DNA from 2 places in the Arthrobacter sp. DNA4 genome. Region 1 is predicted to be linked to the other one. Evidence: riboswitches for the same ligand, from Rfam matches in the RefSeq annotation. Region 1 holds a riboswitch; the other holds the start of a gene.
What was found. Region 1 has a riboswitch for glycine ahead of NMQ03_RS02300 (methylenetetrahydrofolate reductase). Riboswitches for the same ligand answer to the same signal wherever they lie in the genome.
Positions count from the first base shown of each region.

Region 2: linked by a shared signal. The riboswitch ahead of gcvP (aminomethyl-transferring glycine dehydrogenase) and the one ahead of NMQ03_RS02300 (methylenetetrahydrofolate reductase) in region 1 are both predicted to bind glycine.

Region 1 is NZ_CP101466.1:476,134-479,537, forward strand. Features, by position in the region: gene NMQ03_RS02290 (amino acid permease) at 1-623, shown strand, start outside; gene purU (formyltetrahydrofolate deformylase) at 689-1,564, shown strand; glycine riboswitch at 1,653-1,752, shown strand; gene NMQ03_RS02300 (methylenetetrahydrofolate reductase) at 1,905-2,741, shown strand; gene NMQ03_RS02305 (hypothetical protein) at 2,865-3,404, shown strand, end outside.
Region 2 is NZ_CP101466.1:860,104-863,507, reverse strand. Features, by position in the region: gene gcvP (aminomethyl-transferring glycine dehydrogenase) at 1-2,141, opposite strand, end outside; glycine riboswitch at 2,334-2,431, opposite strand; gene NMQ03_RS04075 (TetR/AcrR family transcriptional regulator) at 2,524-3,060, opposite strand; gene NMQ03_RS04070 (MFS transporter) at 3,144-3,404, shown strand, end outside.

The DNA.
Region 1 (3,404 bases):
TCGTGGTGCTGAGCTCCGCGATGTCCTCCGCGAACTCCGGGATCTACTCGACGTCCCGCATGGTCTTCGGCCTTGCCCAGGAAGGCGACGCACCCGACGTCTTTGGCAAACTGTCCCGGCGGAAGGTGCCCCAGAACGCACTGTTCCTCTCCTGCGTGCTGCTGCTGTCCGGCGTCGTCCTCATGTATGCGGGCCAGGACGTGGGCAAGGCCTTCGACATGGTGACCACGGTCTCCGCCGTCTGCTTCGTCTTTGTCTGGTCCATCATCCTGGCCAGCTACGTCGCCTTCCGCCGCCGCCGGCCGCACCTGCATGAAGCATCCAAGTTCAAGATGCCCGGCGGTGTTGCCATGGTCTGGGTGGTCTTCGCCTTCTTCGCCTTCGTGATCTGGACCCTCACCACCCAGCCGGACACCCTGGTTGCCCTGCTGGTCACCCCGGTGTGGTTCATCCTGCTGGGCGCCGCATGGTTCGTCCTCCGCCGCCGGCCCGCACACCAGGCCCGTTTCGCCACGTTCCAGGCTGAACTGCAGGCAGACCAGGACTTCACCGACGCCGCATCAGGCAAGGCTGTCCGTACGGGTGCCGCCGCAGAAGCGGGGGAAGAGCGGGTCAAACGGTGATCGCCGCGGAGGCCCGCGTGTCCGAGCTGAGCGCATCCGAACCTGGGACTTCTGAAGCCGGCCAGCTGCAGGCTGTGGCAGCCCACGAAACGGGCCGGGAATTCGTGCTGACGTTCCATTGCCCGGATGCCCTTGGCATTGTCCAGGCGGTGGCGGCATACCTGCTGGAACAGGAATGCTACATCGTGGACATCAAGCAGTTCGGCGACAGGGCAAGCGGCCGGTTCTTCATGCGAATCCACGTCACCTCGCGGGTTGAGCTGGACCTTGGCCGCCTCCGGGCCGGTTTCGGTCAAGTGGCCCAGGAGTGGCAGATGGACTGGCGGCTGGAACGCCACGGACGCAAGCAGCCCATCCTGGTGATGGTCTCCAAGTACGAGCACTGCCTCAACGACCTCCTGTTCCGCGCCCGCAGTGGTGAGTTGCCCGTGGAGATCGCCGCCGTGGTGTCCAATCACCCGGACCTGGAACCGCTTGCGGCGTGGCACGGCGTTCCGTTCCACCACATCCCTGTGACGCCGGAAACCAAGGCCGATGCCGAGGAGCGGCTGCTGGGCCTGGTGGACCACTACGCTGTGGAGTTGGTGGTGCTGGCCCGCTACATGCAGGTGCTCAGCGACGAGGCCACCACCCGCCTCAGTGGCAAGGCCATCAACATCCACCACTCATTCCTGCCCAGCTTCAAGGGTGCCAAGCCCTACCACCAGGCCTACGAGCGGGGCGTCAAAACGGTGGGCGCCACAGCCCACTACGTCAACTCGGAGCTGGACGAGGGGCCCATCATCTCCCAGCAGGTCATCGAGGTGGACCACACGTACTCCGCTTCGGACCTGGTCACGGTTGGCCGCGACGCCGAATGCAAGGCGCTCACGAATGCCGTCCGCTGGCACGCTGAAGGGCGGATAGTCCTCTCCGGCAACCGGACGGTCATCCTGCGCTAGTTGCCCATCCACGCGGTAGCGCCCGCACTCCCTCCAGCCGGAGGGGCAGGTGCCGGCCGCCGTGGCACCACATCTGAAAACAGCCTTTCGAGCTGTGGCGGGAGAGTTCTCCCGGCCATCACCGGGCAGGCGCCGTAGGAGCAAATCCTCCCCAGGAATCTCTCAGGCCCATGTACCGTCACGGCGAGGCGACTCTGGAAAGCAGTGCTGCTCCGGCAGTACTCACCGACGGTGCAAGCAGGCCCTGATGGGTTTGCGGAATCTCTCAGGTCCAATACAGAGCGGGGAGGGACCCGATCCATGCCGTGCCACCCGTGGTAAGCCAAACCTGGAGTTCCTCATGACGATTCAATCCCTCATGGCAACAGCCGCAGCATCGATTCCCGCGGAAGGACAGGGCGGCAAGTCCGGTGCGGTACTGCCTGTCCGGATGCAGGTCATTCCCTCGGAGGGTATTGCCGCCCGCATCCAGGCCGCCGTACCCGCGGGGACACAGCTGACGGTGACGTGCCTGCCCGGCCGGGGTGTGGGACCCACCATCCGGACGGCCATCGAGCTTGCCTACCTTGGCTTCGAGGTTGTCCCGCACCTGGCCGCACGAAGCATCGAAAGCCGTGAGCAACTGGCCGGCGTGCTCCGGAACTGCCACGACGCCGGCATCAGCGAAGTGTTCGCCGTCGGCGGTCACGCGGGGGAGCCGGCCGGTCCCTATGACAGCAGCCTTCCATTGCTGGAGGATATCGCGGAGGTTTCCGGCGGACGGATCCGGGCCGGGGTGGCGGGCTACCCTGAGGGACACCCGGACCACAGTGAACTGCACATGCTCGATGCCCTGCTGGAAAAGCAGCATCTGGCGTCGTCAGTGGTGACGCAACTGTGCTTTTCGGCCCCCCGGATCCAGTGGTACGCCCAAACCCTGCGCCGGGAAGGGGTGCGCCTGCCTGTCTGGGCTGGGGTGCCCGGCGCTGTTCCGCGGGCCGAGTTGATTTCCCTTGCGACCAGGATCGGGGTGGGCCCATCCCTCAAACTGCTGAGCCGAAGGGGCCCGCTTGGCCGCCGCCTGCTCCGGGGCGGCCACTACTCGCCCGAGTCCATCGTGGCGGAACTGCAGCGCGGCGGGGCAGTGGAAGGTATCCACCTTTACACGTTCAACAACCTGGCCGGTCCCGCCAGCTAGGAGGCCGGGGCCGGGGTGGCATGTGACGCGGATCGGAAAGTTCAGCATGCTTAGTGTTTGTCCACATAGGATGGATAAGCACGGCAGCCTACCCGCTGCAGGTCGATTTGAATGAAGGTGACCATGGCCAGGCGCAGCAATCCCGCAGTACGAATCGCACAGGAAACCGCCCACAACGCAATGTTCGATGCCGACGGCAAACCCAAGCCCGGTGTCCACAACATGCTGCTGAAGGCAGTGCAGATCCAGCGGCCCCTGGTGGTGGCCTACATCCGCCGGCTCCAGAAGAAGCATCCGCGGGCCACCGCCGCCCAGTTGGCCGCCATCGCAGAGCGTGACTACCTGCGCGCAGTGGCCGGTGGGGGCGCCCTGGTGGGAGCCACCGCCGTCGTCCCTGGTGTTGGAACCGTGGCGTCGCTGGGACTTTCCGCAGCCGCAACCGTCGGCTTCCTGGAGGCGACGGCCCTCTACGCGACCTCGCTGGCAGAGCTCCACGGCATCCGCCTCACCAATCCCGAGAAGGCCGGCACCATGGTCATGGCCATCATGCTTGGTGAGGAAGGCACCGCCCTGCTGGGAACGCTCAGCGGCCAGGCGGCCGGCGGCGCCAAGCCCGCCGACGTCTGGGGAAACATGCTGTCCAAGTCCTCGATGCCTGGATTC
Region 2 (3,404 bases), 380 kb from region 1:
GCCACGGGTCCGACGCCGGGTCCGCCGCCGCCGTGGGGGATGCAGAAGGTCTTGTGGAGGTTCAGGTGGGAGACGTCGCCGCCGAACTTGCCGGGCTGGGCCAGGCCCACCAGGGCGTTCAGGTTGGCGCCGTCGATGTAGACCTGGCCGCCGGCCGCGTGCACGGCGTCGCAGACCTCACGGACGTCCCCGTCATAGACACCGTGGGTGGACGGGTACGTGATCATGATGCAGGACAGGACGTCCTTGTTGGCTTCGATCTTGGCCGTCAGGTCATCGTGGTTGATGGTGCCGTCAGCGGCCGTGGCCACAACGACGACCTTCATGCCGGCCAGAACGGCGGAGGCGGCATTGGTGCCGTGGGCGGAGGCGGGGATCAGGCAGACGTTGCGCTGCTCTTCGCCGCGGGAGTGGTGGTAGCCGCGGATGGCCAGCAGGCCTGCGAGCTCGCCCTGGGATCCGGCATTGGGCTGGATGGACACCTGGTCGTACCCGGTAATCGCGGTCAGGTCCGCCTCCAGGTCGGCGATCAGTTCACGCCAGCCTTCGGTCTGGGAGTCCGGGGCGAAGGGGTGGATGGAGGCGAATTCCGGCCAGGAAATGGCTTCCATCTCTGCGGTGGCATTCAGCTTCATGGTGCACGAGCCCAGCGGGATCATGGTGCGGTCCAGCGCAAGGTCCCGGTCCGACAGCTTCCGGATGTAGCGCAGGAGCTGGGTTTCGGACCGGTGCGTGTTGAACACCGGGTGCTGCAGGTAGTCGGAGGAACGTCCGACGGCGGCCTCCAGTCCGAAGCCTTCAGCCGCGGCAACGGAGGCGCCAAAGACGTCCGCGACGTCGGCGACGATGGCCGCCGTCGTGGTTTCATCGAGCGAGATGCCCACGGTATCGGAGTCGACGGGACGCAGGTTGATTCCGCGCTCTTCGGCATCGGCGACAAGCGCGGCGGCGCGTCCGGGGACGCGGACGGTAAGGGTGTCGAAGAAGCTCGTGTGGAGCACCTCCACACCGGCAGCTGCCAGCGAGGCCGCCAGCACCCGGGCGTGGCCGTGAGTCGTTTCCGCAATCGCCTTCAGCCCGTCGGGGCCGTGGAAGACGGCGTACATGGAGGAGACGATGGCCAGAAGGGCCTGCGCGGTGCAGATGTTGGACGTGGCCTTCTCGCGGCGGATGTGCTGCTCGCGGGTCTGCAGCGCCAGGCGGTACGCGGGCACCCCTGCGTCATCCTTGGACACGCCCACCAGGCGGCCGGGCAGTGAACGCTCCAGGCCCTTGCGGACAGCGATGTATGCGGCGTGCGGGCCGCCGAAGAACAGCGGGACACCGAAACGCTGGGTGGAGCCGACGGCGATGTCGGCGCCCTGCTCGCCCGGAGGGGTGATCAGAGTCAGTGCCAGCAGGTCAGCGGCCACGGTGACCAGCGCGCCGCGGTCCTTCGCCACCGCAATAGTGGCCGACTGGTCCCAGACCCGGCCGGAGGCGCCGGGCTGCTGGAGCACGATGCCGTTGATGTCGCCGTCGGGCAGGCCCTTGGACAGGTCGGCGACCTCAACTTCGAACCCGAGCGCCTCGGCGCGGCCCTTGACGATGGCGATGGTCTGCGGCAGCACGTCGATGTCCAGGACAGTCTTGCCGTCCGCTGCAGGCTTGGTCTTGTTGGAGCGGCGCATGAGCAGCACGGCCTCGGCCACGGCGGTGGCTTCATCGAGGAGGGAGGCGTTTGCGATGGGCAGGCCCACCAGGTCCTGGACCATGGTCTGGAAGTTCAGGAGTGCTTCGAACCGGCCCTGGGAAATCTCGGGCTGGTACGGGGTGTAGGCGGTGTACCAGGCCGGGGCCTCGAGGATGTTCCGGCGGATCACGGCAGGGGTGATGGTGTCGTAGTAGCCCTGGCCAATCAGTTGCACGGCCGTCTTGTTCTTGGCGGCGAGCCTGCGTAGTTCCGCGAGCACCTCAACTTCACTGAGGGCATCCTGCAGGCGGAGGGCGGTTTCCTGGCGGATGACCTTGGGTACGGCGGTGTCCACCAGTGAATCGACCGTGCCGTAACCCACGGCTTTGAGCATGGTGTCGACGTCGTCCTGGCGGCGTGCGCCAATGTGGCGGTCGACGAAGGCGGTGGAGGCTGGGGTAACCGACACGAAGGAACTCCATTTATTCAGGCGGCGCAGGGTACGCCACAGCTATTCGGGTCCCTCCCCGCTCTGTATTGGACCTGAGAGTTTCCGCGTTCCCTGCCTGGGCAGGACCCGCTTGCACCGTCGGTGAGCACAACAGCCGTTTCGCGTCCCCCAAGGGAGGCCGGACAACTGCCTGCTGCTTTCCAGAGGTGCCTCGCCGCGGCGGTACAGGGGCCTGCGAGATTCCTGGGGAGGATTTGCTCCTACGGCGCCTGCCTGTACTTCCGGCAGAACTCTCCCGCCGCAGATCAAAGGCTATTCATTTGTTGGATCATGACGGCCGGTGACAGCCCTCACAACTCTCCATTGTCCTACGCCACGAGCCCTCCCGGCAAATGGAAAACTACCTGCGGAGCCGTTCCAAGGCGGCCAGGAGTTCCTCCACATCAGCGGCCGCTCCGCCTTCCGGCGCAGGGCCCACGGAAAGCATGGCATTGAAGTACAAACCGTCACCCATATACAGGACAGCCTTGGCCAGGCCGGGCCCCACATCTGCTGCGATCTCGTCCAGCCACCGCTGCTGGATGGCGGCGAACCGGCGGCGCGTCTCTTCATGCGCCACCTCCGCAAGCCGCGTGGCAGCCACGATGACCCGGTCCAGCGGAGTATCCGCCCAGACGGAGGAGCGGATGAAATACGCGGCGGCACCTTCACCGGCCGAAGCCATCGCGTCGGCGTCCGCCTTGGCCAGCCCCTCCAGGCGGTCAAGCAGCACGGCGATGAGCGCTTCCTTGTTGGGAAAGTGGTAGAGGAGGCCACCTTTGGACACCCCGGCCTTCCGGGCTACGGCGTCGAGGGTTGCAGCACGCTCCCCCACTTCGATCAGCAGGGACTCGAAGGCGTCAAGGACCGCATCACGGGCTACAGGCTTTCGGGGCATGCCTTCCATCATGCCCTCCACCGGCAGGGAAGAAGGAATGCGCCCGTTTTCAAACTATACCGTCCAGACGGTACAGTTATTGCATGACGACTTCCCTCAGTCCGGCCCCCACCCAAAGGGACAGCACCGCCGCGCGGCCCCCGTGGCGGGATTGGCTTGCGCTGGGGCTGCTGATGTTTCCCGTGCTGCTGGTGGCAGTGGACAACACCGCCCTGACCTTTGCCCTGCCCGCCATCGCACGTGCCCTGGAACCAACCGGCCTGCAGCTGCTGTGGATCGTGGACGCCTACCCCCTGGTCCTGGCCGGGCTGCTGGTATCAATGGGAAGCCTCGGCGACCGCATT